3 regions of the Brevibacillus sp. NRRL NRS-603 genome follow, and region 2 is predicted to be linked to each of the others. Evidence: riboswitches for the same ligand, from Rfam matches in the RefSeq annotation. Region 2 holds a riboswitch; each other region holds the start of a gene.
The links. A riboswitch is a leader RNA that binds a small molecule or an ion and turns the genes downstream of it on or off. The one in region 2 is predicted to bind cyclic di-AMP.
Positions count from the first base shown of each region.

Region 1: another riboswitch for cyclic di-AMP. It lies ahead of C7R94_RS00435 (quaternary amine ABC transporter ATP-binding protein); the one in region 2 lies ahead of C7R94_RS03060 (C40 family peptidase).
Region 3: another riboswitch for cyclic di-AMP. It lies ahead of C7R94_RS09355 (CAP domain-containing protein); the one in region 2 lies ahead of C7R94_RS03060 (C40 family peptidase).

Region 1 is NZ_PXZN01000002.1:22,120-32,836, forward strand. Features, by position in the region: gene C7R94_RS00405 (carbohydrate kinase) at 1-890, shown strand, start outside; gene C7R94_RS00410 (pseudouridine-5'-phosphate glycosidase) at 894-1,820, shown strand; gene C7R94_RS00415 (VanZ family protein) at 1,898-2,809, opposite strand; gene C7R94_RS00420 (heavy metal translocating P-type ATPase) at 3,069-5,489, shown strand; gene C7R94_RS00425 (copper ion binding protein) at 5,553-5,753, shown strand; cyclic di-AMP (ydaO/yuaA leader) riboswitch at 6,503-6,649, shown strand; gene C7R94_RS00435 (quaternary amine ABC transporter ATP-binding protein) at 7,043-8,269, shown strand; gene C7R94_RS00440 (ABC transporter permease) at 8,253-9,092, shown strand; gene C7R94_RS00445 (glycine betaine ABC transporter substrate-binding protein) at 9,089-10,024, shown strand; gene C7R94_RS00450 (hypothetical protein) at 10,043-10,453, shown strand; gene C7R94_RS00455 (Na-translocating system protein MpsC family protein) at 10,511-10,717, opposite strand, start outside.
Region 2 is NZ_PXZN01000007.1:40,295-51,011, reverse strand. Features, by position in the region: gene C7R94_RS03110 (hypothetical protein) at 19-198, opposite strand; gene C7R94_RS03105 (YneF family protein) at 220-450, opposite strand; gene C7R94_RS03100 (N-acetylmuramoyl-L-alanine amidase family protein) at 612-1,400, shown strand; gene prpE (bis(5'-nucleosyl)-tetraphosphatase PrpE) at 1,415-2,239, opposite strand; gene C7R94_RS03090 (response regulator) at 2,417-3,046, opposite strand; gene C7R94_RS03085 (HAMP domain-containing sensor histidine kinase) at 3,054-4,202, opposite strand; gene liaF (cell wall-active antibiotics response protein LiaF) at 4,216-5,106, opposite strand; gene C7R94_RS03075 (class I SAM-dependent methyltransferase) at 5,121-5,699, opposite strand; gene C7R94_RS03070 (PspA/IM30 family protein) at 5,794-6,489, opposite strand; gene C7R94_RS03065 (LiaF transmembrane domain-containing protein) at 6,554-6,958, opposite strand; cyclic di-AMP (ydaO/yuaA leader) riboswitch at 7,277-7,416, shown strand; gene C7R94_RS03060 (C40 family peptidase) at 7,421-7,942, shown strand; partial or broken gene C7R94_RS30935 (response regulator transcription factor) at 8,157-8,877, shown strand; gene C7R94_RS03050 (sensor histidine kinase) at 8,878-10,263, shown strand; gene C7R94_RS03045 (cytochrome P450) at 10,454-10,717, opposite strand, start outside.
Region 3 is NZ_PXZN01000012.1:459,485-470,201, forward strand. Features, by position in the region: gene C7R94_RS09310 (M56 family metallopeptidase) at 1-791, opposite strand, end outside; gene C7R94_RS09315 (BlaI/MecI/CopY family transcriptional regulator) at 806-1,189, opposite strand; gene C7R94_RS09320 (RCC1 domain-containing protein) at 1,353-3,467, opposite strand; gene C7R94_RS09325 (TetR/AcrR family transcriptional regulator) at 3,545-4,120, opposite strand; gene C7R94_RS09330 (catalase) at 4,265-5,854, opposite strand; gene C7R94_RS09335 (2-phosphosulfolactate phosphatase) at 5,935-6,657, opposite strand; gene C7R94_RS09340 (hypothetical protein) at 6,790-7,236, shown strand; gene C7R94_RS09345 (cold-shock protein) at 7,406-7,609, opposite strand; gene C7R94_RS09350 (rhodanese-like domain-containing protein) at 8,035-8,379, shown strand; cyclic di-AMP (ydaO/yuaA leader) riboswitch at 8,464-8,619, shown strand; gene C7R94_RS09355 (CAP domain-containing protein) at 8,627-9,358, shown strand; gene C7R94_RS30235 (hypothetical protein) at 9,425-9,577, opposite strand; gene C7R94_RS09360 (homoserine dehydrogenase) at 9,678-10,688, opposite strand.

The DNA.
Region 1 (10,717 bases), on a different contig from region 2:
CACGCGGCAAGCAGCAGGTGCGTCTACACTCATCCAATCCCGTAACGATTATGGAATCGTGTGGAGGAGTGGCACGGAATATCGCGGAGAACCTCGGTCGTCTTGGCTGCAATACGTCACTCATTACGAGCGTTGGTGAGGACAAAGAAGGCGAATGGCTCTTGCAGGAGACGAAAAAGCACGGGGTGCACATCAGCCAAGTGTGGAGACTTCCTACACAGCGGACGGGAACGTATACCGCGCTTCTTGATATTGATGGCGAGATGGTTGTTTCCTTGGCGAACATGGATATTTACGATGCTCTCACACCAGAGATGTTCGCGGAGAAATGGTCGCACATAGCAGCAGCCCACGTGGTTTTCATCGATACAAACATTCCGGCGGACTGCTTGGCCTACATCATCGAACGTTGCCGGGAGGAAAACATCCTGCTCTTCGTTGACCCGGTCTCTTCCATTAAAGCAAAGAAGCTCCCACAGCAATTGGACGGAGTAGAAGCGATTTTGCCGAATCGCGAAGAAGCTGAGCTGATGGCTGGCATGAAGATCACGACGATCGAAGAATGCGCCGAGGCTTGCCGCAAGATCAGGGAACGAGGCGTCAAGCACGTCATTGTTACCTTGGGCGAAGAGGGCATTTACTACCAATCCGAGGACGTTGAGGAGCATATGTCTCCGTATCCAACGGAAGTGGTAGATGTAACAGGTGCGGGAGATGCGTTCGCGTCGGGACTCTTGTATGGCATTGTAAACGGAGAGTCTTTCCAGAGAGCATGCCGCCTTGGATTGGCAGCATCCGCTCTGACATTGCAAACAGAGCAGTCCGTATCTCCTCTATTAAAAGCAGAACAATTGGAACTGGCCGTAGAACAATTCGAAAAGGAGCGATAAGAGATGAAACAATATTTGACCTTTACTGAGGAAGTACGCCACGCACTGGAGAACAATCTGCCGGTAGTTGCACTGGAGACGACGATTATTTCGCACGGTATGCCATACCCGCAAAACATTGAGATGGCGAAAGAAGTAGAGCAAATCATTCGAGACAACGGTGCTGTACCAGCTACGATCGGGATCATGGACGGCAAAATCAAAATCGGTTTGACTGACAGCGAGCTGGAGGAGTTTGCGACGAACAAAAATGTAGCAAAAGTAAGCCGTCGCGACTTCGCTTACATTTTGGCTAGCGGTAAAATCGGTGCGACTACAGTAGCCGCTACCATGATCGCAGCTGAGATGGCTGGCATCCACATGTTTGCAACAGGCGGTATCGGCGGGGTACACCGTGAAGGCGAAATCACTTGGGACGTATCTGCTGACCTGACTGAGCTGGCGCAAACAGATGTAGCTGTAGTATGCGCAGGTGCGAAATCGATTCTCGATATCGGCCGCACACTCGAATATTTGGAAACGCAAGGTGTACCAGTTGTGGGCTACCGCACAGATGAATTCCCTTCCTTCTTTGCTCGCGAAAGCGGTTTTGGTGTAGACATGCGTATCGATACACCAGAAGAAGTCGGTAAGATGATGAACACCAAATGGGATCTGGGACTCAAAGGCGGTATGATTATCGCGAACCCAGTACCAGAATCAGATGCACTCAACCACGAGGAAATCGAAGCTGTGATCCTAAAAGCACTCGCGGAAGCAAAAGAAAACAACATTGCAGGGAAACAGGTAACGCCATTCATGCTCGATAAAGTGAAAAAGCTGACAGAAGGCAAGAGCTTGGCAACGAACATCGCGCTGGTGAAACACAATGCTGAAGTAGCTGCGAAAATCGCGGTAGCTTATCAGAAAGAAGCGAATCAAGGTAAATAAGAGAGATTGAACAACAAAACAGTCAAAGAAAAACGAGCCTCTAGAATCGCTTCTAGGGCTCGTTTCGTTTATTTTACTCACTCCCACCAATGTTGCATTCCACGGATTCCAACATCCCACAGCTTAGCGTTTCCGGAAACGATAATGGTAATTTCGTTTACCTCGTTAAAAGGCATCTCCCTTAAAGCGTCTGTCCCTTGAAAGGATTGTTCGTTTAACTGAGATATTTCTTGTCCATCTACGATGATTTTGGCTTCACCCTTAGAGTCTCCATTGTCGGGAATGCCGAAATAGAAAGAAAGCCAGACATTTTCTTGGTTCCCCAGAATATAGTTGTATGTTTTGGTTGATTCCCCTTCACTGCTATACACGTTCATTTTCGGCTCTATTCGCTCACCTGCTACGGTGAAACTTGGGAGGTTCTCAGTCATAGGGGTAGTTCCCGTCGTTTCTTTCATAACCGTTAATGATTGAATAGGGCCTTCTCTTTTTTTGATGATTTCAGAGACCACCATGACTCCAAATATAAGTACAACAATAGATAGAGCCGAAGCCATGAGCTTTTTATAAGAAATATTTGAAGAAAATCCAACTCGATAGGCAACATAGCCAATCGCTGCCCCTATTGTATTGGATATCACATCATTTACATCAAAGCTACCAAGATATGTTAAGGTTTGAAAAGTTTCTAGAACAAGAATCGCTAAGACAAACAAGGATATGAACTTCCCAAATCTTACACGATACAACAGGGGAAGCAGTATTCCAAAAGGGATAAAAGCAGCGATGTTTCCAAAATCAACAATCCATGAATAATTTAGTTCTGGAAATTTAAGTGGTACTCCTTCTGGGACAAGGATAAAGGTGTACCCTTCTACACTGGCTGCGCCGTCGAGCCTGTTAAACGCAAAGAACATAAAAAATAAAATTAAAATCGTATAGAATATGGTGCCAACTAAGATGACTTTCCGTGATTTCATTTCCATCATTTTAATCTCCTTAAAGCCATTTGTGTCTGAATGATTTTACTCTGAATGAATACGTGAGTGATTAGCTGTTAGTCACATCCTTGATAACAACTAAGATTTTCCCTGTGTTTTTAGCATTTGAAGCCCATTTAGAAAAAAATTCAAAAAAGCACTTGATATACCCTGAGGGGGTATTGTATAGTAAAGGTGTGATCAGGAAACAACGTAAGGGAAACGTTACGATATATTATACCCCTACAGGGTATTTGGAGGGATTAAAATGAGTGCTAAAACAGCAGAGGCAACAGTCGCAATCTCAGGGATGACTTGCGCAGCTTGTGCACTGCGCATCGAAAAGGGCTTGGGAAAAATGGAGGGTGTAGAGACCGCCAACGTCAATCTGGCTTTGGAAAAATCCACAGTCGTGTTCGATCCAACGAAAACGAACATAGACGACATCCGCTCCAAAATTGAATCGCTCGGCTATGGCGTCGTCACTGACAAGGTGGAGCTAAACATCTCGGGAATGACATGTGCGGCTTGCTCCACACGGATCGAAAAAGGCTTGAACAAAACAGCTGGGGTTCTGAAGGCAAACGTGAACCTGGCGATGGAAACAGCCACTGTCGAGTACGATTCCTCACAGGTAAGTGTGACGGACATTATTCAAAAGGTAGAGAAGCTAGGGTATCAGGCCACTCGCAAGGAAGAAGGAAAAGAAGAAGAAAAAGTAGATCGTCGCCAGGAAGAAATCAAACGGCAGACCCGCAAATTCTGGATTTCCGCGATTCTGTCACTCCCGCTTCTCTGGTCGATGGTAAGCCACTTTTCCTTCACCTCGTTTATCTGGCTGCCTGAAAGCTTGATGAATCCGTGGGTACAGCTCGCATTGGCCACACCGGTACAATTCATCATTGGAGCACAATTTTACGTCGGAGCTTTCAAAGCCCTTCGCAACAAGAGTGCCAACATGGATGTGCTGGTTGCTCTCGGTACATCGGCTGCTTATTTCTACAGTTTATGGGTCGCGATCAACTCCATCGGTGCTCATGGCGGCCACATGCTCGAGCTGTACTTTGAGACCAGTGCGGTACTGATCACGTTGATCGTTTTGGGTAAACTGTTTGAGATGAAAGCAAAGGGGCGCTCTTCGGAAGCGATCCGCAAGCTGATGGGCTTGCAAGCAAAAACAGCAGTAGTCGTACGAGATGGCGTCGAGATGACCATTCCTGTAGAAGAAGTGAGACTGGGCGATGTCGTTCACGTGAAGCCGGGCGACAAAGTACCTGTCGATGGCATCGTCATGGAAGGGCAGTCCGCAGTTGATGAATCCATGCTGACTGGTGAAAGTATTCCGGTGGATAAAGCCGCAGGTGATACCGTCATCGGCGCCACTTTGAACAAAAACGGCTTTTTGAAGGTCCAGGCAACCAAAGTCGGAAAAGAAACAGCTCTGGCGCAAATCATTAAAGTAGTGGAAGAAGCACAAGGAACAAAAGCACCGATTCAGCGAGTAGCTGACAGCATCTCCGGGATTTTTGTCCCAATCGTAGTAGGGATTGCCATTCTTACCTTCTTAATCTGGTACTTCTTCGTTATACCTGGCAACTTCGGTGAGGCTTTGGAAAAAGCAATTGCCGTACTCGTAATCGCTTGCCCGTGCGCCCTCGGTTTGGCAACACCGACATCGATCATGGCGGGCTCTGGACGCGCAGCTGAGCTGGGCATCCTGTTCAAAGGAGGCGAGCATCTTGAGACTGCTCACCACCTGGATACAATCGTCCTCGATAAAACAGGGACTGTAACCAAAGGTGAGCCAGAACTGACAGACGTCATCGCCATTGATATCGAAGAACAAGAGCTGCTCTCTTTGGTCGGCGCCGCTGAGAAAAACTCCGAGCACCCATTGGCTCAAGCCATCGTTCGAGGTATTGCAGATAAAGGAATCACCCTGTCGGATACAGGTTCATTTGAAGCGATTCCTGGGTTCGGTATCCGGGCAACCGTCGCTGGCAAAGAAGTACTCGTCGGTACCCGCCGCTTGCTGGAAAAACATCAAATCTCGTACCAAGCAGTGTCTGATACCATGCTGGCACTGGAGCGCTCCGGTAAAACGGCGATGCTCGCAGTCGTCGAAGGCAAGCTCGCTGGCCTGATTGCCGTAGCGGATACGATCAAGCCAACCTCCAAGCAAGCTGTTCAGCGCATGAAAGCGATGGGATTGACTGTGATCATGATGACCGGTGACAACCGTCAAACCGCCGAGGCCATTGCCCGTGAAGCAGGAATCGATCACGTCATCGCAGAAGTCCTGCCTGAAGGCAAAGCCGCAGAAGTGAAAAAACTGCAAGAACAAGGCAAAAAAGTCGCGATGGTCGGCGATGGTATCAACGATGCTCCTGCACTTGCTACCGCTGACGTCGGTATGGCAATCGGTACAGGTACAGATGTGGCTATGGAAGCCGCCGATATTACCCTGATGCGCGGCGAACTGACCAGTGTCGCAGACGCCATCGAGATGAGCAAACTCACCATTCGCAACATCAAGCAAAATCTGTTCTGGGCATTAGCCTACAACACCTTGGGTATCCCGATTGCCGCAATCGGCTTCCTCGCTCCATGGCTTGCCGGTGCCGCAATGGCCTTCAGCTCCGTATCCGTTGTACTCAACGCACTGAGACTGCAACGAGTAAAGCTGTAACAACAGCAACAAGCGGCTTTGTCCGCCTTATCTATACAATTATCATTTAAGGAGAGATTGATCATGACAAATATCACATTGAATGTAGAAGGCATGTCTTGCAACAAATGCGTAGCGCGCATCGAGAACACATTGAAAGAGCTGGGTGCAGAAGGCAAAGTAAACCTGGCTGAAAAAAAGGTTGAGGTTTCCTACAACGAGAGCAACCTGACTCTCGATGCAGTGAAAGAAGCAATCGAAGACCAAGGTTACGACGTCGTTTAATCATCGTGTCTTTGAAAAGCAAAGCTCCTGCCTCATTCAATGAGGCAGGGGCTTTTTGGTGTTGAGATAAAAGTGGCTGTAGTGGAGGGGAAGAAGCCCATTTCCAGTCTACGCTTCGGCCTACGCCCCGCAAGGGGTTAAACTGTCCGCTCCGAAATGAATGCCGGGAGCGCTTCAAAAGTAGAGTTTCGAAGATGTATTCGCAGAGGTTGAAGCTGAAAACCCCCGCCATTCATTTCGGAGCTAGGTAGGGCTCCAGAGGCGCTAGGACTGGAAATGTTCTTCTTCCCAAGCGGCTTTTTACTACATTTTGAAAGCAGCATTCAAGCTGTCTTTTAAAATGTATGTAGAAACTCAGCAGTTCGTAGAGGAAACAGGAGAAATAAGCGAAGATCTTTGGACACACCTACCGAGGCGTAGTGAAAAAAAGAGAAACTGATTTTAGCGTCCACCTCTGAAATGCATCTTGAATGAACTACTTTGGACGCGGTTTCTCTTTTTTTCACGGAGCCGGGCACTCCATGCTCCCGCGCAGGGGTTCCAAGAATCTGAGCGTTTTCTCCTGTTTCCTCCCCACCACAACAGCGAGTATTAGGCACTAATATCTTGATCGAGTGAGCAACTAACAGCTAATCTAATCCGACTCATAAAGAAAGCTGTCATTCGGTTAAAACCGTGCTAAACAAACGTTCACAATAACTGGAAGTGAGCGTATAATCAAAATCAAAATCACAATCAAATAAGCAGCAAAACACATACGGCCTAGTTCCGAGATTCTCGGAAGCGGGGGAACCAATCTTTTGGGGTTAATCCTGAGTGATCAGGAGGGATGAGGAAATGTCTTCTCTGCCATCCTACCCGTCAGCTAACCTCGTCGGCCAAAGCAGGGAAGGTCATGGATGGATAAAGTCTAGGCATATAATGCGCAACAAGGGGGGTCCTTGCGGGCGTGTGATAGGCCGATGCAGGCTTTTTCTTTGGGACCTTTGTTCTGGAGAAAAAGAATGGATCGGCCTATTTTTTATGGAAATACCGATGAGCAGCTTATGCGATACAGACGTGAAGGAAATAGTGTGGATCGCTGGGAGGCAGTCGGTACGACATAAACTGCTGACAATCAAAATCAGGAAGACAGAGTACAGGGAGTCCTGAAAATGGACGCCAGGTATTACGTAGGCCTGCGGATTTTCAACACGAGTAAAAATCAAGCGTGCATGCTTGGTTTTGCTGGAGTGTGGAAATTTCGCGGGCTTTTTTCATTTACGAAAAAACGAAAGATGAGGGATACCATGTCCAAAATGAAAGTCCATCAACTGACAAAAGTGTTCGGGAAGCACCCCGAGCTGGCCTTGAAGCTGCTGGCAGAAGGACGAACAAAAGAACAAATTTACAAGCAAACCGGCCAGTCCATCGGGGTCAATCAGGTCAGCTTTGAAGTCAAAGAAGGTGAAATCTTCGTCATCATGGGCCTGTCCGGCAGTGGCAAATCAACCTTAATTCGAATGTGTAATCGACTAATTGACCCAACGAGCGGAAGCATCGAGATCGATGGGGAAGAGATCGTGGACATGAAGGCGGCAGCTTTACGCGAGGCACGGAGGAAGAAGCTCGGGATGGTTTTCCAAAATTTCGCCCTGTTTCCGCAGCGGACGGTACGAGAAAACGTCGAGTTTGGATTGGAGATTCAACAGGTTCCACCCGGGCTCCGGCAAGAAAAAGCACGGGAAGCGCTCGCGCTCGTTGGATTAACCGAGTGGGAAAATGCGTACCCGGATCAATTGAGCGGAGGGATGCGCCAGCGGGTCGGATTGGCGCGGGCGTTGGCTAATAATCCAGATATTCTCTTGATGGACGAAGCGTTCAGTGCACTGGACCCGCTCATTCGAAAAGATATGCAGGATGAGCTGCTGGAGCTTCAGATGACAATGAAAAAGACGATCCTGTTCATTACGCATGACTTGCACGAGGCGTTGCGGCTGGGAGATCGGATTGCCTTTATGAAAGACGGACAGATCATTCAGATCGGCCGCCCGGAAGAAATCATGGCAGACCCAGCGGATGAATTCGTGCGGAAGTTCGTAGAGGATGCTGACCTGTCCAGGGTTCTCGTTGCTGAAAATGTGATGAAACGGGCAGAAGCAATCACGCCTGACAAAGGAGCGCGAGTGGCGCTGCAACTCATGATGGATAACGGTGTGTCCAGCTTGTACGTCGTGGACAAAAAGCGCACACTGCTCGGCTTGATTACGGCGTATGACGTTTCACTCGCGATCGGTACGGGAGATTCGCTGGAGAAGATCATGAAAACTGACCTCCCTACCATTCCACCTGACGCACGTCTGCACAGTTTGTTCCCGATGATGGCAGACCTGCACGTCCCGATTGCTGTAGTGGGCGAGCAGCAGCGTTTGTTGGGTGTCATCGTAAAAGGAGCGGTGCTAGGCGGGCTGGTAGGCAAAGTCAATGTCCAAGAGCACCAGAGAGCAGAGGTGATGAGTAATGGACGCCGTGCCTAAGCTACCGATTGGCGGTTGGATGGAAGGGTTCGTGGAGGTGCTGGGACAGTACAAAGGGGTATTGTTTGATCCAGTGGCTATCGTCATTTCCACGATGGTGACTTACTGTTCCACGGTTTTGGCGGAGATACCTTCGTTGATTCTCATCTTGCTGCTAGGGGCCGCTGCGTGGGTTTTTGCAGGGAGAGCGTCAATGGTCTTTACGGTTATCGGACTTTCTCTCATCCACAACTTGGGGTACTGGGATGAAACGATTGAGACATTAGGACTCGTCCTCACTGCCACCATGATTTCGATCGTTATCGGGATTCCGGTGGGCATTCTTTGCGCGAGACACGATACGTTTCGCAATCTAGTCACACCAGTACTTGATTTGATGCAGACGATGCCAGCGTTCGTTTACTTGATTCCCGCGATCTTTTTCTTCGGCTTGGGCGAGGTGCCGGGAGTCATCGCCTCCATTATTTTTGCTTTGCCGCCAATCGTGCGTCTCACGAACTTAGGCATACGTCAGGTCCCAGCGGAATTGGAGGAAGCGGCGGACGCCTTTGGCGCAACTGGGTGGCAAAAGCTCGTGAAAGTGCAACTGCCGTATGCGAAATCGACGATCTTGGCGGGGGTCAATCAATGCATCATGCTCGCCCTGTCGATGGTGGTCATAGCGGCTATGATCGGGGCGAAAGGCTTGGGGGCAGACGTATATCGAGCTGTATCGCAAGTGGATATAGGAAGAGGATTCGAGGCCGGGCTATCGATCGTGATTATCGCTATCGTCTTGGATCGGCTTACCCAATATGCAGGAAAAAAGGAGCGAAACACATGATGAACAAAATGGTTCCAGCTTTACTGGCAGTGATGATGGGGGCGACTGCTTGGCTTGCAGGCTGCTCCAGTCAAAACACAAACACACAAATACCGACAGCAACGGTGGTCGGTCCTATTGCTTCTGAGACGTCGGACAACGCGCTAGGAGAAAAGCTCGACTACAAAATCATCGGAATCGACGCAGGAGCAGGCTCGATGGTGAAGACAGAGGAAGTCATGAACCTGTATGGCTTGGATAAATGGCAGCTTGTCGAAGGCTCAGATGCAGCGATGACAGCAGCTTTGATCAAGGCGTACGAAGCGAAGGAGCCGATTATTATTACGGGCTGGACGCCGCATTGGATGTTTAAAAAGATGGATTTGAAATACTTGGCGGACCCGAAGAACGGCTTTGGCGGAGCGGAACAAATCCATACCATCGTGCGCAAAGGGCTGAAACAGGATCAGCCTGCTGCCTATCAATTTCTGGATAAGTTCTGGTGGGAGCCAGCTGATATGGAATCGGTCATGGTTCAAATGATTGACGGAAAAGATCCGGAAGTGGCCGCTGCGGAATGGGTAAAAAACAACGAAGCCAAAGTAGCGAAATGGGTGGAGGGCATCCAGCCTGTCCAAAAAGAGAAGCTGTCTCTCGCCTATGTAGCATGGGATTCCGAGATTGCCAGCACGCACGTCGTAGAGCATGTGCTGGAGCAGAAGCTGGGGTATGAGGTCGAATTGAGTCAGGTGCAGACTGGACCGATGTGGGCAGGAGTGGCCATTGGGGATGTAGATGGAATGGTTGCGGCGTGGCTGCCGTCTACAGATACGAGCTATTTGAAAAAATTTGCTGGGCAAATCGAGGATTTGGGTCCAAATCTCGACGGAACCAAAATCGGACTCGTGGTTCCTACGTACATGAACATCTCGTCCATTGAGGACCTCAAATAAGGGAAGGGGAGGTGCTCTATGAAGCATTATTTTGTAATGGGCAAGGGAGAAGCATTCACTTCTTTTGTCCAGACACTATGCAGCGACAGTTTGCCTGCTTTTTGGGTGGAGAATCCCGGTGCCTTCTCATTCACGGTCGGGCCTGGAGACAAGACGATTCAGCGGTTTTTGCCCATTTCATTTGAAGAGTGCTACCGTGATCAGGAATCCTTGCTGCTCTACCATTCCGTTTACATCTTTCCCGATGAGTGGGCGGAGGGACGCGACTTGCTTACACTGTTCAAGCAGCTGGGCACCTGCCGGATTTTTGTGATGACGCAGGAGCATCGGAACGCGATGTTATACAAGGCGCTCGGGGCAAATCACGTCATCGTGAGCCAGCCCGGGTATAAAGGCTACGGATGGTTGGCTGAACAGATGAGTGGCTAAAGAGAGGAATAGAAAAGGCTCCGCCTGAAAATGAGGCGGAGCCTTGTTTGCATGAAATTAGCCCAACATTTTTTCGAGGTCCTTGTCCAGTACATAAACCTCGATCCGTTCACCCATCTTCGTGCTGATGTCGCTATGACTCGATAGTACCTTGCAGTTGGTCAGCTTTTCTACGATTTCTTCCGATTCTTCGCTGTACATTTCACGGAGAACCTCGCGCATTTCCTTGACGATGCGGCGGCCTTTATCATGACTGGACAGATG
Region 2 (10,717 bases):
ATTCGCCAGGCTCTTCCCCTACTCTTGTTTTCTTTTTTTCATGCGTAAAATAATGCCGTCAATGAGCAGTCCAATCCCCGCTCCGTAAAAAGGGGCCGCAAACCGAGTTCCTTCAGCAAGCGGCAGGTCTTTCAAATACACGATAAACACGCCGACAATAAAACCGATCATCGTGTAGCGCAGCCGGGTCGCCCCCATCAAACGACACTCCCTTTCACGCTACTTCCCGAATTTATTTGGCATTTTCATGTTTTTCATCGTACGGCTCATCTGTTTGAGCTGCTTTTGGTTGAGATTCATCCCCATTGAACGGGCCATGGCTTGAAGCTGCTTTTCGTCCATTTGCATGTTGGACATTTGTTTTTTCAATAAATAAGTCCCTCCATAAAATCCACCAGCGAGACCAATTAACAATGTGACAATTGGAATTACCCAGTTGTACCAAGCCATCAATACATTACCATCCTCTATACGTAATTATGAACTCTTTTATTGTACCATAGTTGAGCTATCTTCTGTAAATTGTGATTAGAAAACTTGGAAAATGAGAACACTGCCCTCAACCATATCTTTGTCTCAAGCATATTCTAATAGCAAGAGGTGAAACAACCATGACTCCAATTGTAATTCTGGACGCTGGACACGGTGGCAGCGATCCTGGCGGAGGCAACAACGCGCAATTTACCGAGAAAGATATGAATTTGCAAATATCGCTCTATCAATATAATCGCTTTTTGGCCCTAAATATTCCTGTCGCGATCACACGGAAAACCGATGTGACCTTGACAAGTGAGGCACGTACTGCTCTGGTTCGAAACAGCGGTGCTCGGTACTGTATATCCAACCATATTAACTCAGGTGGCGGCCGAGGCTCCGAGGTCCTTTACTCGATTTACGGCTCCCCAACCTTTCCCCAATTGATCCAGGATGCCCTGGCAGCGGAAGGGATGCCGAATCGACGCATTTTTACGCGGACACTGCCAGATAATCCGCGGCTCGATTACTACTTCATGCACCGGGAGACTGGCAGCGTGGAGACGGTAATCGTCGAGTATGGCTTTGCCGACAATGCTTTGGACGCAAATAAACTACAGCAGGATTGGCGAGATCTCGCAGAAGGCGTAGTCCGGGCATTTTGCACGTATGCTAAACTTCCCTACCAGCCCCCTACGGCTCCTACTTCCACACCAAAACCTACTGCAGCACCGACCCTTGCTCCAACCACTTCCCCTGGAAACGGCGGAGGGAATGTTCCTGACTGGAAGCAGGAAGCCGTCAACTGGCTGTATGATCAAGGCTTTTTAACAGACGAACAATGGCGTCAGCAGCCTGACCAACCTCTGCCGCTCTGGGCACATGCTGTCATCCTGAAGCGTTTATTCGAAAAGCTCAAACCGTAACGTAACTTCTTCGTTTAATCATTTGCCTTAAAACGGGTAAGCGGCGTATCCGTTAAGCCCGAATAGTTTCTTTTTGCTGGCACACTCACCAATTCGTCCTCTGGATAGCGGTAGGCGGTTAACATTCCGCCGAACACACATCCTTGGTCGATGTTGATGGTGCCATTTTTTCTTTTTGGTTCTGGATGCGGATCATGTCCCCATACGATTATGGGCGAAGTCACTTTTCGTTCTTTTGCCCATTCTCTGCGGATCGGACGCCCATCCGGTCCCGTCCCTGCCACATCACCATATCGGCAAAACGTGTAGACCGCAGGCGAATCCATCCCTATGTAATCATCGCGAATCCCCGCATGAACGGCGACCGCTACTATTTTTTCATTTTGTTTGATGATCATGTGAGAAGGAGAAGAAAATAGCAATCTACGACTCTGCTCACGCAGTAAGGAGGCCTTCTTCGGTCCGTATTCTTGCTGATACAGCCGAATCTCCTCTTCTACTTTTTCATCTCCGTGAGCCAATGTCACCGGTCTACCATCCAACCAGCGAGCTACTTTCCACCCGTGGTTACTATCTACCATCTCAGCCAGGCCTGCCGTGACATGTTGGTGAAAAAATTGCAGCATTTTGATTGAGTAAGGTCCACGACTCGTGATATCACCGAGGGAAAGGAGCTTTCGGCCGTGGGGATGGCGATATGTACCGTCTGGGGTTTGTTCATATCCCAAGCGTTTGAGCAATTCTATAAATTCGTCGTAACAGCCGTGAACATCGCCAACGATATCTACACCATTGTCAGCCGAAAGCACCTTGGAGCGTGTTTGAGGTTTGTGCCTCATAGCTCGTCCCTCCTTTCCGTTATCTCTCATTCGTTACTTACTATCTTTACCACATCTTCGAAAAAAACTCACGGTTTGGGTACAAGAAAACTGTTTAAACAAGTAAACGCGCGAAAGAGCCCCTATATTTACTGAGGAGCTTTTTGGCGCGGTTACCTATAAAACGGTGCTATGTGATTAGCCTAAGCTATGCGTATGCACGTAAATGGCCGCTTGCGTTCGATCCTCCACGTTCAGCTTGGCAAGAATGTTGCTGACATGAGTCTTGACCGTTTTGATCCCGATAATGAGCTCATCAGCAATCTCTTGGTTGGACTTGCCCTGACCGATCAGCTTCAAAACCTCCAGCTCGCGCGGCGTCAGTTGCTCATGGGGATGGGACTCTTGACCGTGACGGAAACGGGCCATGATTTTTCCTGCTACCCTCGATTCCAAAACTGGCTCACCCGCCGCAGCAGAGCGAATTGCCTTTGCAATCTCGGCTGCACGCGAGGTCTTTAGCAAGTAGCTGAATGCCCCCGCTTCAATGACCGGATATACCTTTTCGTCATCAATAAAGCTAGTCAAGACAATAACCTTACTGGATGGACAGCTTTCACGAATACGCCGAGTCGCTTCCACACCGCCGATGCCTTCCATGACTAAATCCATCAAAACGACATCCGGGCGCAGCTCTTGCGTCATCCGCACCCCTTCTTCTCCACTGCCTGCCTCTGCTACGACTTCGATATCGTCCTCTGTAGACAAATAAGCAGCCAGACCCATCCGAACCATTTCGTGATCATCTACCAGTAGTACCCGAATCACCGAGCCTTCACCCTTCCCGTTCCGTCTGTGACATTAGAGGAATACGCACCTCAATTTGCGTCCCCTTCCCAATTGCCGAGTAAATCTCCATGGAGCCTCCGACCTCTGCTACACGCTCCTGCATGCTGCGTAAACCGTAGGACGTCATTTTCTCCCCATCCGGATCAAAGCCAACACCGTCATCCGTTACTCGCAGGCGAACCTGCTCTTGCAGCGTAAACAGCTTTACTGTAATCTGGGTAGCTCTGGCATGCCGCAATGTATTGGACAAGGACTCCTGCAAAATGCGGAACAAATGATCCTCAATTCCACTCGGCAAGCCTTCGACGTCTTCGATCTCCCACGTCAGCTGCATGGTATTTTTACGCGTCAGCTCATCTAAAAGTTCCAGAATGGCTTCCTTTAATGACTTGTTTTGTAACGTAGCCGGGCGAAGATGCAAAAGCAATGCTCTCATCTCCGCTTGTGCAGCTGCTGCCATCTCTTCGACCAATTCAATCTGCTGGGCTGCACGTTGAGGATTCTTTTCTACAAGCCGCTTCATCGCCGCAGTCGTCATGGCGATGGCGAACAGCTGCTGGCTGACTGCGTCATGCAGTTCTCTTGCCAATCTCTGTCGCTCCTCTGTTACCGCTGCATGCTTCAATTGTTCTGCCAGAGCCGCATTGTGGTTCGACAGCCGCTGCAAGGAAGCTACTTGCTCTTCCCATTGCGAAGCCAAGCGATTGATCTGCCATCCTAATTCGCCAACTTCATCGACGCCCAATTCGGGAACCCGATACGACAGCATCCCGCGCCCGAGCTTCATGGCAGCTTCCCACAGTACACTGAGTCTCTTTTTCAATAAATTGCCGATGATATAGGAAATGATCAATGCCACTAAGACACCTGCAGGCAAAGAAACAACAAAAGCAGCAAGCTGAATCAAGCCCTCTGGATCAGCGGGCAGATTGATGCCTATATATTCTGCAAGCCACCACACGAGGTTGCGGTCGCTGATTATTTCGTTGTACCACCGATGAATCCCGGGGTGATCTCTCCAGAGAAAGTATAGCCAAAAGAAACAAATAAACGCGGCAGTAACTGCACTGACGGCCAGTAACATGCCATAGCGCACGTATTGCCACTGAATACTTGCCAATCGCTGTCGACGCATCCGCCAGTACCTCCTAGATGTACTTGACTTTTATATCGCCGACAAGCAGCGAGATATGCAAGTTTACTTTTTGCAATGCTTCATCATACTGATCAGAACGAATCTTAACGCTGCGGTTGATACCTCCCTGACGGTGGCTTAGCACCTCCAGGTCACCAATACTCAACCCTGCCGTTACCGATACAGGAAGATCGACCGGCACATAAATCGTCACATCTCCTACCCAGCCCTCTACAACAAGAACCGCTTCATCCCGCATCAACACTGCCCGGGATAGATCAATCACAACATCCCCGATTCCATGCCAGACATGCAAATGATTCAGTTCAAAACGCCCGGAGGTCAGGTGATAATCCCCAATCAGAGAACTGCGGGAATCTTTTGGCAACATGTCGTCAGGTGATGAAGACATCCTTTCGTGATGAGGAATTTTGCCACCAACATGCTTCCATTTGTTCCAGCTGTCTACCCAAGGGCGTTCCGCTGTTGAAACGTTCACGTCATTCGGGACACTCGCATCACTAGTGAAAATCGTCTCCGCAGCAGATGGGGTCCCACTCTCGCCCAATGGTTGATTCACACGGTTATCTCGTCGGCTGTTCTTGCCCCGAATCAACTGAAACCCGAAATAAATAAACACGATTGGTACTGCAATCTGGAACAAATCATCAATCCCGACACCAAACCACATATCCATCGCGATGATGGTCCCCAGGGAGAATAGAATCCCTCCGCCAATCCGATTTTTCTGCCCCCACAAACGAAGGCCAAAATAAATAAGCACCATCGGCCACAAATCAAACAGACCGAATGAAATGATACCCAAACTGTCTAACAAAAGACCGATTCCCGTAAAAATAATCAGGACACCAGCCAACATTTTGTGCAAACGGGACAGTTTCACAAAAGTCTCCTCTCTCACGCCCCATGCTGATCGTTTTCACTTTGACCATTACGACATGTATAGATGAATGCAGGCGGAATGTTCAACAGGGTAAAGTCGATCTTGACCCGGGAAAAACGATCCTGCAACTCAGCCTGGAGTTGTAGCGAATATTGGAATGTAATAAATAGGCCCCCTGGCTTCAGTACAGATTGAACTTCGTCCAGAATTGCTGCCCGCAGCTCTTGAGGAAAATTGGCGAATGGCAGACCTGAGATAATGACATCTGCACCTGCAAGGTCCTGCTCCTCCAAGTAAGACCTAAGTTTAGTCGCTTCCTCCCTGATAGAAAGATCGGGAAAACGTGATTGAAGCATAGAGCGAAATTGGGAATCTCGTTCCACGAGCACGTACTGTGTGCCGGGACGCAAGCGCTGATAGATCGTTTGGGTAAATGCCCCTGTACCAGGTCCCAGCTCCAGGATCACATCGGTTGAAGCCCAATCGACGCTTTTCAACATTTGCTCACATAAAAAACGAGAGCTGGGGATTATACTACCGACGCGTCCAGGCTCAGCGATAAACCGGCGCAAAAAGACCAAGAAGTCTTGCAAGAATCGTACCTCCTAGGGGAAAAGCAGCCTGATGTACACAGGCTGCCGAATTGACACAATCTATTCTACACCTTGTCCCCCAGTTCCTGTTGGATTAGGATTGTACTGGTTTGGCTACCGGTGTTTTCACTTCATTAATGGATGCTTTGATGCTGGCAAGTTCTGCATCGAGATCATCCTTTTCCAGTTCAGACAAAGCGTTTTCCCAAGCGCGGTTCGTTTGGCGCCATTGCCCACTCATTTGCGCTTCTGCTTCCATGCGCATGACTTTTTCCTCCATGCGGGCGAAGCCACGGCCTGCGGACTGATTGCCGATACCGACAACTGCTTGATTGACCTGCTTTTGTGTACGAGCTACTTGTGCACGTGCCATCAATGTGAACTTTTTCGCACGCATTTTATAGAACTCTTCCTTCAGCTCAGCCAGCTTCTCGCGCATTTGCGCAGCTGCCTCGGATGCTGACAGGTAGAGAGTTTCATATTCCGCTGCACGGCCTTCGTACTGCTTCTTGTCAGCGAGTGCTCGACGTGCCAACTCGTCTTCTCCCTCAGTCAAGGCGAGCTTGACTTGACGATCGCGTTTTTCGATCAGGGCATTGGCTTCGTCCAATTGCTGACGGAATTTCTTCTCCAGTGCAACCTGACGGGCAACCGCTACTTCAACTTGTCCGATTTCTACTTCCATGTCACGCATATATTGATTCAGCATCACTACCGGATCTTCCATCGAATCCAATGCATCATTCACCGAAGCTACTGTCAGGTCACGCAAACGTTTAAAGATACTCATTATTTTTTCCTCCTCATCATATCACATCATATTGTTCATCCAAAAGACTCTTGCGACATAGGCGTTACTGTGGGCGTCTTCTTACATTTCTCTCCCAAGTGTCCAGCGTATCTTCCTTTAATACTTTTTGGGCCCATTCACGCTCCCAAGCAGGTGGCGCTTGTTTAGGTTCTTGGCTGGGACGCAGTAAGCGATATCCCAGATAAATCACCCCAATGGCCAGAAGCGCGTGAAACAGTAGGTCAAGCTTGCCAATCAACATCAGGAACCCGAACAGGAAGACTAGGATTCCCCAAAAACGTGAACCGGTTTGTCCCATGATCTTTTTGGCACCGTATATCATGATCACACCGGGAATGATGAACCCGAGCAAGTCTCCGATATCGATACCCACCAGATCTAGAAGAACCAACCCACCGACTAGCAGCAGAACCAGCCCGAGTAGAACTTTGCCAGACCGTTCGCTCATTACTCGCTTACCTCCATTCGTTTTGCATGTGGTGCTTGTGGAACGTTATGCCCTTATTGTAGCCCTCGGTATAGGCTTCCCATAACGGGCGTGCGGTTGGTTTTTCCCTCCGTCCCTGGACGGAGACAATTTCCTGCCCTAATCGGACGAGCTGTCCCGTAAGGCAGAACCAGCCCGGGTCGAAAAGCGGCTTGCACTGTCGAACGAAAACGTTACAGCATTTGACGGTATTTATGTGACGAATATGTGAACGAACAGATAAAAAGAAGGAAAAACAGGACTGAAGTAGAATCTTCGTAAGAGTGCGTGTAAAAAAACATCGAAAAATAGCCGAATTCCGCTTGGCGGAAACGGGGGAACCACGTTTTTGGGGTGAATGGTTGCTACTCCTAGCAGCCTAGGGCGTCCTTTCGACCGAACCCTTCAGCTAACCTCGTAGGCTCACGAAGGGAGCAGTTTCTTTTGCGCAAGGTCGTTTTATCTTTATTTATGGCTGGATTGCTTGCTATGGGGGCAGGCGCTGCACAGGCTGCTGAGGAGAATTCTCTCCATGAAGTAGTCAGCGACTTGTACGGTACCCCTTACAAATCTTCCGGCTCGTCCAAAAAGGGCTTTGACTGCTCCGGTTTCACGCGCTACGTATTTGATGCGTTAGGTGTAGACCTGCCTCACAATTCTGCTTCCCAGTACGAATTAGGTACAGAGGTAGCCAGAAAAGATTTGCAGCCAGGCGATCTCGTATTCTTCAATACGAACGGCCGCAGCATTTCTCACGTGGGTATCTACATTGGAGACGGCACATTCGTGCACTCGGAATCTGGTCGTGGAGTCGTCAACACCAAGTTGAACGATCCATACTACTGGAGCAAGCGGTATGTAGGCGCCAAGCGTCTCAGCGTTCCTGTTCTAGCGAAAGCAGAAACTCCGAAAAAGGAAAAAGCGGTGCAAGCTGCATCGTTGCCGGAAAAACCAGCTCAAAAATAGTCATTCGGCAAAATAATAAGAGCCAGGGACACTACGTCTCTGGCTTTTTCTGACGAAATTTAGTACCTGGTCTAAAGAGGTACCCTCACATATTAGAACAACTTAATAACTTACGGGGTTTCTTCCCCTGATCAGGTGAAAGCATGTTATGATAGACAAGACCCATTCTTTGAATGGTATTCCTTATTAATAGAAGTAACTGGGGGTTGTTCCGGTGAAAGATCACATTTTAATTGTCGATGACAATCTGGAGATTATTGAACTGCTAGAAGACATTTTGGAGAACGAGGGCTTCACCGTTTCCTCCGCAGAGAGCGGAGAAGATGCACTCTCGCTGCTCAGCCGAGGAGAGCGTCCCAACCTGATCCTTTTGGATATTATGATGCCCAACATGAGTGGCTACGAGCTCTGCTCCCAAATTCGCCGTGAGTGGGATTTACCTATACTGTTTCTCAGTGCAAAAGGAAAAGCGGTAGATAAGGTAGTCGGCTTCGAAATCGGCGCAGACGATTACATCACGAAGCCCTTTGATACAGAAGAGCTGCTCGCTCGCATTCGTGCCCACCTTCGTCGCTATGAGCGCATTCGCAAGCATACCGAAGAGCAGCCTGAGAAGGAAACAGCTTCTTCTCCGATTACAGTTTTGAAATTCAAGGACCTGGAAATTCATAAAGAAACGTATTCCGTTTATGTATGTAATCAAAAAATTGAGCTCTCTACCAAAGAATTTCAACTGCTCACCTTCCTCGCAGAAAATGCGGGCATCGTCTTTACTAGAGAGCAAATTTATGACCGCGTCTGGGGGATATGGTTATGGCTCGCTCAATACAGTGACCGTCCATATCAAAAACCTCCGAGAAAAGCTGGAAACAGAACGTCAGTTCATTAAAACACAATGGGGGACAGGCTACGTATTTATCGGGGAGAAGCTTTAAATGAGCTTACGCAATAAAGTTTTGCTCTCCTTCATTGCCTTGATCACACTCAACATCTTGTTGTTTAAATTTGTTTTTCAAGACATTATTGTCGCTCAACTCAAAAATGATCGGCATAACCAGTACCAGGCTGAGAAGGATGCCGCAGAAAAGGTCATGCTCAATCAACTGCTTCTCGTCAGTAATTTCAAGGACCCAATCGAACGCTTGGAGCTTGAAAAGCAGTTGCCAGACGACGTGATGTATCGCATGCTCGTGAAGGATGCCAATGGAAACACCATCTACAGCAAAACATCACGCGCCTATAATTTGAAAATGCCTTCTCCCTCCTCATCAAACCGTGGCGATTCTTTCAAACAAAGTGACCTCAAAGTCGTAGCTGAGTACCATTTTCAGCAGGAGCCACCACGTACAGGAGAGATCGTTGTTTATTTCTACACAGATGATTACGATATGATGGAGACGACAGGGGTTTCCATGATGCTTTGGTTTATTTACGGAAGCATCAGTCTGGTGGGATTGGTTCTGCTCGCTTTGTTCGTTCGCTGGATACTGCGCCCCGTGAACGAATTATCGCGCGTCACCCAAGAAATCCAGGAAGGAAAGCGGCTGGTTACATTTACGTATCGATCGCATGATGAATTTGGGGAACTCTTTCGATATTTCGGGGAAATGGTGGATGAGCTTCGTCTAGCGGAAGAAAGACAGGCCGAAATGATTGCTTCGATCGCCCACGACTTCCGCACACCTCTCACCACGATTAAAGGATATGCGTCATATATCGGCTCCGGTCGTGTGACGGATATGACCAAAATACAGAAACAGATGAGCAAAATCGAGCTAAAAACGACGGACTTGGAAAAGCTGCTAGATGAGTTGCAGGACTTCACCACCCAAAGCTCCGAAGTCCGACTCAACATTAACCGCATTCATGTCAAAGGCTTCTTGAGAGGAATCATTGAGGACTATTTGCCAAGAATCAAAGAGGCAGGCCTTACCTTTCAATGGAAGCTGCGTATCTCCAATGAACTGCACATCGAAGCGGATGAGACCAAGCTGCGCCGTGTCATGGAAAATTTGTTGAACAACGCCATTCACTACAACAAACCGGATGGCTCCATTTACCTTACTTGTGATCAACGAGAAGGACATGTCCTTTTTACTGTAATCGACAAAGGAGAAGGAATCGCCTCTGAAGACTTGCCGAAGATTTTCACCAAGTTTTATCGGGCGGAAAAATCACGAAATCGCAACAGTGGCGGTACAGGCTTAGGCTTAACAATTTGCAAGAGCATCGTCCGGCTTCACGGCGGAGATCTGATGGTAAACAGTGAATTGGGAATGGGAAGCAGTTTCTCCTTCACCATCCCCTTCTTCCACGGGTAGCTTTCACAAGCTACCCTTACTTTATATAGATTTATTCTCAGTTAATTATTTCTTTATATTTTACTAGTAAAATAATTTTTGTAAGCATGTTGCTTTCAGTGATAAATAACCCCCAGTTCGGTATCTGACACAATCGGCGAAACCGTAGTGATAAGATGCCTCTTTTTTTGTTCTCTATTTCCATTTTTTTCTATATTTTCTCCAGACGCATCGGCAGTCCGTTCTTGGGACGCAAGGTGACCAACGGCTCGGGTTCCACTACCTGGTTCGGTTCAGCCAGTCGTAGTCGATATCGCTGTGCAATCGTCGCCAGTAGCAAAGCTGCCTCCATCAAAGCAAAGTTATTCCCGATACAAACACGCGGCCCGCCACCAAACGGGAAATAAGCATAGGTTGGATTTCTTTTTAAAAGGTCGCTGTCAAAACGCTCTGGAATGAATTGTTCAGCCTGCTC
Region 3 (10,717 bases), on a different contig from region 2:
GGATTCATCCAATGGATCGCGAGTGCGAGGGAGCCGAGGAAGCTCCACAGCAAATCTTTTCGTTTGTGGTGAGCGAGCTCATGTGCAAAGACGTGATACAGCTCAGCATCTGACAACGATTGGTATACATCCCGCGGACAATAAACCCATGGTGAAAAGATCCCCGAGATTAGCGGTCCCTTCGCAAGTGTTCCTGTATAGACGGGCATTTCCCTTTTTACTCCAAACCTCTCTCTGCACGCATTCATGATGGTCGTTACTCTTTCATCTGTCACCCGCATCAAAAAGCGTTCTTTGGTGTGCATGTCATACAGGTAAATGAATAGTCTCGCTAACAAAATGACTACGCCGATAAGCCACACTACCGCCAAAATCTGAATATAGGCAGCATGAGTGGATGCAGTGCCCATTTTATTATCCTCGGCAGCTTCGACTTGCATGCCCCCGCCATTCTCTCCTTGTACAGCCAAGCCAGTGTTAGCTGGAACGCCACGAGGTTCCGTTTGTATCACTTCTGGTGCGGTAGAGGCAGAGAGCGGCTGGGCGACCGATATCCCGTTACTTGCCAACCCGTTACTCGCCCAGGAAATCCAAGTGAAGAGGCTAAATGAACTCTCCGGCAGCACAGGAATCATTAGGCGAGCCAAAACGATGAACCATAACAAATGATGCATGCGCCAGCTGATCGCTTGGCGAACTCCTTTTTTTATGGCTACCAGCAAAATAGCTACCAGGCTCGCCCCCAGCGAAGCATAGCATATCCACAAAAAAACATTCCCTAGAATATCCATTTACTGCTCCCTCATCACTGCTTCTTCTTTTGTTTTTCTGTCAGTATTTTTTGCAGCTTGTCGATTTCTTCGTTGGATAACTGCACATCTTCGAGAAAATTGGTCATCATCGTGCCTGCTGCCCCGTTAAATACTCGTTTCAAAAAGGATTCGCTTTCCGCACGTTTGCATTCATCTTCTTGGACGAGTGGGAAATATCGGTAGCTGCGGCCAGATTTTTCATAGCTGATTGCCTTCTTTTTGAGCAGCCTGTTCAAAAACGTGCGTACCGTTTGCTCTGTCCATTCGATATCGGCTGGTAAGCGCTCTATGATTTGCTCCGCTGTCGCTGGGTGGTCTCGCCAAATCACCTTCATAATTTCCCACTCAGCCTCCGATATTTTCGGCATGTTGCTCATCACGTTGTCACCTCTTAGATTTACAGTTGTAAATTTAACTTCTGATAAAATATTACAATTGTAAATACAAACTGTCAACCATCTTTTTCCAAGCATTCAAAAAACGGCAAAAAAGAAGCACAGTGGAAATGAATGCTCCACCGTGCCGTCTCTTTCCCGTTTTTTATTGTCTGACCATACCTGGTTGAAGCTCAGCTTTTCCGTATGGATTACCGCCGATCAATACGATTTTATCATCTTCGGTGACCAGCACATGATAATGCGAGCCTGGTCCTTCAATCGCATAGTTATACGAGGAGGAAATCAGTTTAACGGGAGCCGCCACTTTTTGCTTTTGAAGTGGTTCCCAATCATGCTCGAAGATTTGCCCATCCTTAGTAATCCGTAAACGTCCGCTTATCATAGCAATGCCTTCCTCCGTTTTGGGTTCCAGCTTCGCTTTGATGGCTCCAGCGTCATTTCCTTCGTTCTCAGGGTAAACCTGAATTTCCTGAACCTTGCCTGCATCATTGATTGCCCAAACGGATGCGATATCCTTTGTATGACGGACAAAATATTCAGGCGCAAGCTCACGAATTCCTTCCAAACCAGCTATTGGCGCAAATGAAGTGAACGGTTCATCATTCTTCTGTTCTGCGTACAATACCTGACCATTTTTCGTCACAGCAAAGAACGTATAAAGATTGGCATAAAGCTTGGTTACGTCCGCAGCCATTTTTGGATCGATCTTCAGGGTTTCTACTTTTTTGGGGCGCAAGTTCTTAATGATATATCCCCCACCGCGTTCTGCGGAATCATAACGGAATTCCACAGTCAGGAATTGGTCATCTTCCGTACGCAACAAGAGATGCTTCTCTCCACCAACAAAATCCTTGATGCGAGAAGGCAACGCCAATGTGTCACAGCTGCTAAATTCACTTGTCCACAACTGGATTTGTCCCTTCTCATTCAAGGTAACCGGAGAATCCAGGATGCTATCCATTGTTTTTACTTTCGCAGGTCCTTTCACTTCATATGGCACACGATCGGCGCCAAAACCCCATACAGAACCATCCTTACGAACGAAGTACGGTCGATCCAGCTCGGTTACTACCTGTTTTACATCACGTAATTCGCCCAATTCTGTCCATTTGTCAAAGGTAACAGGGATTCGCCCCAGTTGTCCTGTCATATTGCTGCCGAATGAATAGACGTTCCCTTTTTTATCGAGAGCAATCACATGGTCGGTACCCGCTTTTACGTCTGTAACATCAGCAAGACCTGCTATTTTGACAGGCTTCTCGATCTCATTTTCCAGATTCGCACCGAGCATTCCAAGTGTATTATGTCCCCAGCCCCAAACAGTTCCGTCCGCTTTTACGATCAAGTACAATCCTTCTCCGCCAACTGCCATCCGCGTGGCACCATCAGCATCAGCAGCACGCACTACTTTTTCATTTTCTTTTGCATCGTAGCTGTACACTTCGCCCTTTTCTGTTTGGATCAAGGCGCGATCCTTGTAATCCACGGCTACCTGTTTGACTTTTCCGGGGATATCCATTACCTGCAGATTTTCAGTGTTCAGCTCTCCGGATTTGCCATCGAGATAAAGAAGCTTCCCTTGGTCATCTACCAGAAACAAGGAAAAGGCTGAGCTCTGCATGTCACGGATATTCGAGAGCTTCGTCACCTTTTCGGCTGCTTTCGCTCCTTTTTCCCATTTCAGTACAGTACCGTCTTCTTTCAGTAAAAAGAGTACGCCTTCATGAAGGTCGAGCTGTTGAATGTTCTTGATTTTATCCAGACCGGCCAGTTTTTCTGGTGCTTTCTTCTCATCGATCCGCCATACTTCACCGGTGCTCGTGAGGACATAATCCGTCATGACTTGCTTGGCATCTTTGATCCCGGCTAGCTTGTGCGGTTCATACTTCTTGTCAGATTGAAAGCCCCATTTCCACACTTGACCATCCTCGGTGAAGGCATAAGAAATGCCTGGCCTCCATCCATAGCCTGCTTCATCAAAAATGACGCCTGTTGCAATCGAAGTAATCCCTTCCAGCACTGGCTTATTTTCCAATTCCTTCCACGGCTTTGGTGTCATGTTCGAAAGATCCGCTTTCGCATTATTTTGACTGCAAGCCTGTAGCTTCACCTCGGTATTGCCCGTCGCGCCAACCGATGCTTCTACTTTTTGGGTAGCTACCTTTGCAGGGGATGCAGCAACGACCCCACCCATCGTCAATAGGGAGAGTACCGCGGTATAGCTCAATAATGCTACCCATTTCTGTGTTCGTACCATCATGAATCTCCTCGCCATCGTCTAATGTAAACAATTGTAAGACGCTGGCAACTCGAATTGCGTCACTGTTTTTTCGATTACTTTAGCACGCTTCTCACTGTTTCAGTCCAGATATCCCTCTGATCGAGCTCAATCCCCATCAGCATGTAATTACTGATGTTATCGACGACGAGTGCTAGAATATGAGCTTTTGCTACGACACGATCAGGCTTGACGACACCTAACTCTATCCCTCGCTCCAGTAAGGAGGTAAAGCCCTGCAAAAAATCTTCTTGCATCAGACGCAGCTTGTCACGGTACTTCTCTTTTTGACTGACAGACAGCAGAAATTGATTGAAGACACGTAAAACAGCATAGTCCTCTTCCTCGCTCGGCAATAGCTTCAACCCATTTTCGATAAGGAGTTCCGCGAAATTATCAGCTGTAAAATGCGTTATCGTGAAAAAATGGGAAAATGTATAACTTCCAAACAGTTGATCAAACAAATAATCGAGAAGTGCTTCCTTTGATGCAAAGTGGTAGTAGATCGCCGGCTTCGTGATCCCTACTTCTGTAGCAATCATCGTCAGACTCGTCTTTTCAATCCCATGCTCCGCAAACAATTGAAAGGCTGCATCTACAATATGTTGATGTGTTTTATTATCCTTTGACATGAATGTCGTCTCCTTTGGTAAATCGATCCGATACGTTTTAGCCTACTGATTGTTAAGTAAAATTGCAACCAGATACAAAGAAGAGCTTTACCATGGATTCGGCAAAGCTCCGCTGTTCATTCATTTCTGTTGTTTATTGGGTCATCAGTAAGGCTTAGACGGGCGAGACTCCTGTTCGGCTTCCTTGACAGCCGCTCCGGGATTCGTTGCGCCCATCGGTCCGCCCATCTCTTTGCTGTTTCCGCCATTGCCCTGTGCGATTCCAGCTTTCAAACGCTGACCGTACTCCTCGTCACATTGCGAGAAGTAGCCAAGCATTTTCTCTTGAATGCGAGGATCACAGGAGAGGAGTGCATCCGTTAGATTGGCAAGGAGGTCTTCTCTTTCCCAGTCTTCCATGAGGCGATAACGTTCTCCCGCTTGTTTGAAATCGTTGGTTCGATCAATCCTTTGACGAACGACCTTCCCTTCCACTTCTGGCTGATGATCAGGAGCTGCTTGCCTGGCTTCCTGCAATCCGCCAATCGTTGACGGCTCGTAGTTAATATGCCGCTGGGTCCGATCGACTCGATACAGCATTTGACCGCCTTCCTGATTCGTAGCTACATGCTTTTTGGGAGCGTTGACCGGAAGCTGCAAATAGTTGGCGCCAACCCGGTAACGTTGCGTATCAGAGTAGGAAAAGGTCCTTCCTTGCAGTAGCTTGTCATCAGAAAAATCAAGTCCATCCACTAAAACACCTGTCCCAAAAGCAGCTTGCTCAACCTCAGCAAAATAGTTATCCGGGTTTCTGTTCAAAACCATTTTGCCTACCGGAAGAAAAGGGAACTGATCTTCAGGCCATATTTTCGTAGGATCAAGCGGATCAAAATCGAGCTCAGGATGATCGTCATCACTCATGATCTGGACGCACATTTCCCACTCCGGATATTCTCCTCGCTCAATTGCTTCATACAAGTCCTGCGTGGCATGATTGAAGTTTTTCCCTTGTATTTCTTCCGCCTGTTTTTGTGTTAAATTCTTAATCCCTTGCGCTAACGGCTGCCAATGGTATTTGACCAGGACCGCTTTTCCTTCATGGTTTACCCACTTGTACGTGTTTACGCCAGAGCCTTGCATTTGCCGATAGTTCGCTGGTATTCCCCACGGGGAGAACAAAAACGTGATCATATGCATGGCCTCAGGCGTATTCGAGATGAAGTCAAAGATCCGTTCCACATCTTGAATATTTGTGACAGGGTCAGGCTTGAACGCATGTACAAGATCAGGAAACTTCATCGCATCCCGAATGAAAAAAACTTTGAGGTTATTGCCAACCAGATCCCAGTTCCCGTCCTCTGTATAAAACTTCACTGCAAACCCGCGTGGATCGCGCAATGTTTCGGGAGAATGTGTACCATGATTAACCGTAGAAAACCGCACAAACACAGGTGTTTTTTTCCCTCGCTCCGAAAACAGCTTTGCCCTCGTGTACGTAGAAATCGGCTCATTACCTACGGTTCCATACGCTTCGAAATAGCCATGTGCTCCTGCACCTCGACTATGCACGACACGCTCAGGTGTTTTCTCACGATCAAAATGCGTGATTTTTTCAAGGAAGTCGTAATTCTCCAGAACGGTTGGCCCGCGATTTCCAACAGTCCGCAAGTTCTGGTTGTCTGTGATCGGATGGCCTTGGCGATTCGTCAGGATATTTTCTTCTGACTGGTTAATGGACTTGCTGTTGTCATCCATATGAATCCTCCCTGTCCAGTTTTTCTCATGTGTGGTTCATAACCATGGTTACCGAATGAGGGATTCTTTATGCGAAAAGACTAAATCGCTTCGTAAGCAAAATCATTGTTAAGCATTGGAACCGTGCAGCTCTGATTCCATTTTGCTGCAAGTGCGACATCTTCGGGGTACCCCATGCTGATCAGTTCTTGGCCGGAAGCACATTTCTGCAAGTAAGCGGGAAGATGATCTTGGGCAGATCGAAAGGCAGCCACTGCCATTTCTGCCTCTGGTGACAATCGATACCCCGCCAATTCGTGAAGCAGCGCACCTGCCGCAATCATATCTTCAATAGCAGGTCGCAATGCTCCATTTCCCCACCGCTCACCACAAGCAATGACCGTTATTGTTCCTTTCTGCTGCTGTATGTATCTGGCGACGGATGGCGCATTTCGCAAGCACGCGGCGATAACCTTTGCCCCTGTTTTCTTTGCCAATATGGTACAGGTCGATCCGTTTGGCGAGGGTAACACCATCCTACTTCCCCTGGGTATTGTTTTTAGACAAGCGGGTGAAAGGGAGATCGGTTCCCCGCGTTTTCCAGCGAGCAACGCTGCTTTTTGTATGGCGAATGCAATGGCTGACTCATCCTTTGTCTGATAAGGATAGACGATACCTTCACGTCCCGTTACGATATCGACACACGTACTGAAAGAGAGCACATCGATAATGACGATCATATCCGATGCTGCCCCGACCTGTTCCACCCCTTCGTACCCCCAATCAAATCGAGCCGTATAGTCTAGTTGTTTGCATACAGGCATTTCTCCCAAGCCCTCCACCGTCCTCTATCAAAAATAGTTACTCGTCCCCTTACGTTCGCCGTTACAAATCAAGACAAGAAACAATATCGTATTATTGTCCCACTAGATTACACAAGAATGGAGTGAACATGGATGTCTGAAATCGAACACGACGACGATCAAGGTAATACTGAAAGAAGAAGTCACAGACGCCCAAAAAGAAATACTGTGAGAACAACTGGTATTTTGCAAAACAACCTTGGAGTTGCTATCACCGCTCACCTCGACCTAGTAAATCTGAATACAGAAGATGTTGAAGTACGTGTGCAAGTATTGAACTGGGGTAACGCAGTTACGCAAACGAATCCAGTTAGCACCTTGCTTGACATCACGCAATTTATACCAGCGAATACTCGCACTGCTTTCAATGCGCTGGTCCCCGCTTCTTTCCACTATGAAGTTCGCCTTACCGTAGCAGAAAACAATGAAAATGTCCTTCTCACCACTTATGGCCGTACTTCCATCGGTGGCGGTCAAGTGGCCGGCCTTTCCGTTCTTGACAGTCAATTCCAAACTGTCGAAATCGAAACTTGTATTTAACTATTTTGCAGAATGAAAATGAGGAATTATGGTGGGACGCCATAGTTCCTTTTTTATTGATTCGCATGCAGGAAAAGGCGCCGGGAACGATCCCAACGCCTTTTTGCTTCAACGTCCTCTGACAAAAAAGAAACTGCCCCTGAAAGGACAGTTTCTTTTAAAAGGAGACTTACAGTTTTACTACGTTCTCAGCTTGTGGGCCACGGTTGCCTTGAACGATGTTGAATTGAACTTTTTGACCTTCGTCCAAAGTTTTGAAACCGTCACCTTGAATTGCGCTGAAGTGTACGAATACATCGTCTCCGCCTTCTACTTGAATGAAACCGAAACCTTTTTCTGCGTTAAACCATTTTACTGTTCCGTTCGTTTGCATTTAAAAAAACCTCCAAAAATTCAATTTGAATATGCTAGTCATATTTACCGAAGCAAATAAAGCTCACATATCATGAAGAAATACCAGATCATGTGCTATGATACGCCTTCATGATATGTGAATTTTACCTACTCGGCAAATAAATGAATGTCATAGGACGGAACTGCAAAATAAAAAACTAAACCTTTTGAAAACCTAAAACAATGAAAGCCCTTCCTCTCTTCCATCCTTGCGGCTCCGATGACCGCGCCAGTGTGAATCGGGGATTCAAAAATGTTATCCATCAGCATACACCTCGATGAATGATAGGTATCAATTTTTCAAGTAGCAACCTCATTCTACCATGGTTGTCCAATAAAAGCAACCGTTCATCCTTATTCTGGACGAGGCGGTACTCTGTTACAATAGGATTGGGAGGGATTACATTGCAAAATCATACGTTAACAACCATTCAATTATCCGACATGCTTGAAAAAAGAGTGCCTGTACTATTATTGGACGTGCGTGACGCTGAAAAATTTATTTCCGGCAGCCTTGTTCACGAAAACGGATCGGCGCGAAACGTCCCCTATCTTCTAATGAAAGAACAGGACAAACCACTCGATGAAGAAACCGAAAAGCTCGCGCAAAATGTACAGATCGTTACCTTATGTACAACAGGTAACAAAGCTCAAAAAGCTGCCGCTCTGCTTCGTGAGCATGGTTTTCATGCAAATGCATTGGAAGGCGGCTTAACCGCCTGGAAGGAACAATCAAGCGAAACGAAATGAGCCTAATTTATCAACGCTTCTAGCTGTTTGCCATATATTACTCCTTTATTTCGATTGGGATTGTCTGATATCGTTGTTCATGCCAAACGAAATAAGCCGAGACTTCCTCGTGAAAAGGAAGTGCGGGGGACTTTTTTGTGGATGAGCTATTCCACATTGGGGTGAATCGCCGACTGGCGTAGGGTTGTTTCCTCAATCCGAATCCGACAACTAACCTCGTAGGCAAAAAAAAGGAGAGATTTGTTTAATGAAACGTTTTGGTTCTGTTACAATCGCGATGACTCTTGGTCTGGGCTTGGCTTTGACAGGGTTTGCTTCTTCTGCTTCGGCTGCTTCTAATTGCCCTGTTCCTAGCGGACAATTCCAATATTATATGCCACAATTCCAAAAAGCTCCAAATTCCCAACCATTTTGGAACTTCTATCAACAAAACCAAGGCTTTGCCCCTGGACAACCAATGCCAATACAACAGCCAATGACACCGATGCAACCTGCAAAGCCGGTACAACCAACTCCGGTTCAACCAGCACCAGTTCAAGCTGCACCAGCGCAACCTAGCAATAACTTCACTCAGCCTGTTGCTCCAGTAAATCAAGCGGATCAAGCAAAAGCTGGTGACTTTGCGCAACAAGTCGCGGATTTAGTAAACCAAGAACGTGCAAAAGCAGGTCTCAAGCCTGTTCAAATGGATGCAGCACTGTCCAAAGTAGCGTTGGCAAAAGCACAAGATATGTCTGCTAACAACTATTTTGACCACAACAGCCCAACGTACGGTTCCCCATTTGACATGATGAAGCAGTATGGCATTCAGTACTCGACTGCAGGTGAGAATATCGCCATGGGTCAACAGAGTCCACAAGAAGTCATGCAGCAATGGATGAACAGTGAAGGCCACCGCCAAAACATTATGAACCCTGCGTTCACAAAAATTGGTGTAGGCTTCACAAATGGCTACTGGGTACAAGAATTTATCGGGTAAACATACCGCCTGATAAACGAAAAGCCGGTGTCTCGTAATAGAGACCCGGCTTTTTTCGTGTAGACGTTACTTCCGCTGCGCTTCTGTTGCCTGTTTTTTGGGGGTACAGCAGCTTTCCTGCTCATCTAGCAAAGCAACGTCCTTTTGATCCATTTCTTGCTTGGTGGGGTAAGCAGATACTTGCTGTAGCTCGGCATTGACATCAGACGATTGTTTCATCCGTATGGCCCCCTCGCCGTTTTTGGTGGTACATCCCTAGTATGCACGCGGTTCTAAACGACTCATTCCTAAGGAACACTGGAAGCACATGCAAATGAACCTATCTGCTCATAATATGTTCAAGGTCTTTTAAGGCAGCCGCTGCTGCCGCGACAGGATCTGATTTTCCTCCAACGACCAATAAATCCCCCATGACATCTGTTTCTACTCTTATGGCTTTTGTCGTACCTGATACAGATGCAAACGGATGGGTAAAATCCACCGCACACAGCTCAACTGCTACAGTAAGCGTGCCATTCGCATCCTTTTGGATCGTTCCGATCAGCTTGGGAATCTTCGTATGCTTTTTCCACGTCTCGATTTGTAACGAGGTTATTTCGCGAATACTTGCACGTGCGATATCCTTTAGATTTACTTGCCCGCCAAAAGCAGCGTTTGCCAAGATCGTGAGCTTCGAAGCTGTATCCCAACCATCGATATCATAAGAAGGGTCGGGTTCGGCAATCCCCATCTTCTGAGCGAGCTCGACTGCTTCTGCACAGGTGAGCCCCTCTTCCATCATTTTTGTGAGCACGAAGTTCGTCGTTCCCGTAAAAATACCTTCGACTCGCTTTACTTCACAGCCTGCCAAGTTATACTGCAAAAGATCAATCGTCGGCAGGGCTGCTGCTGTTGCTCCACTCACTTTCAACGCGACGCCATGTTTTTTGGCTAGAGCGGCTAAGCCAGCATAATCGACAACAAGCGCGCCTTTTGAAATTGCGATCGCATGCATAGCATTTTCCAATGCATAACGAATATAAGTCAGACCGGGTCCTCCCTCTTTTTCAGATGGACCTGCCTCGATGAGCACGTCTGCTTGAGCTGACTTGATAAATTCCAGCGCGTTCCAAGATGGATTCCCTGCTTGTTTTGTATGAGCATAGTCTTCCCATTTTCCTGAATCGATTCCATTCTCATCATAGAGGCCAGAAGCTGAACGAACGACTCCCACGAGTCTGACATCCGCTTGATATAGCTCGCGATACCGCTCCCGTCGCTGCTCCAGCAGTCTGGCTACCTGTTGCCCAACTGTTCCAAAGCCTGTTAACATAATATTCCAACGCTTCATGAGTCAATCTCCTTGTTGTTTATGCTCCG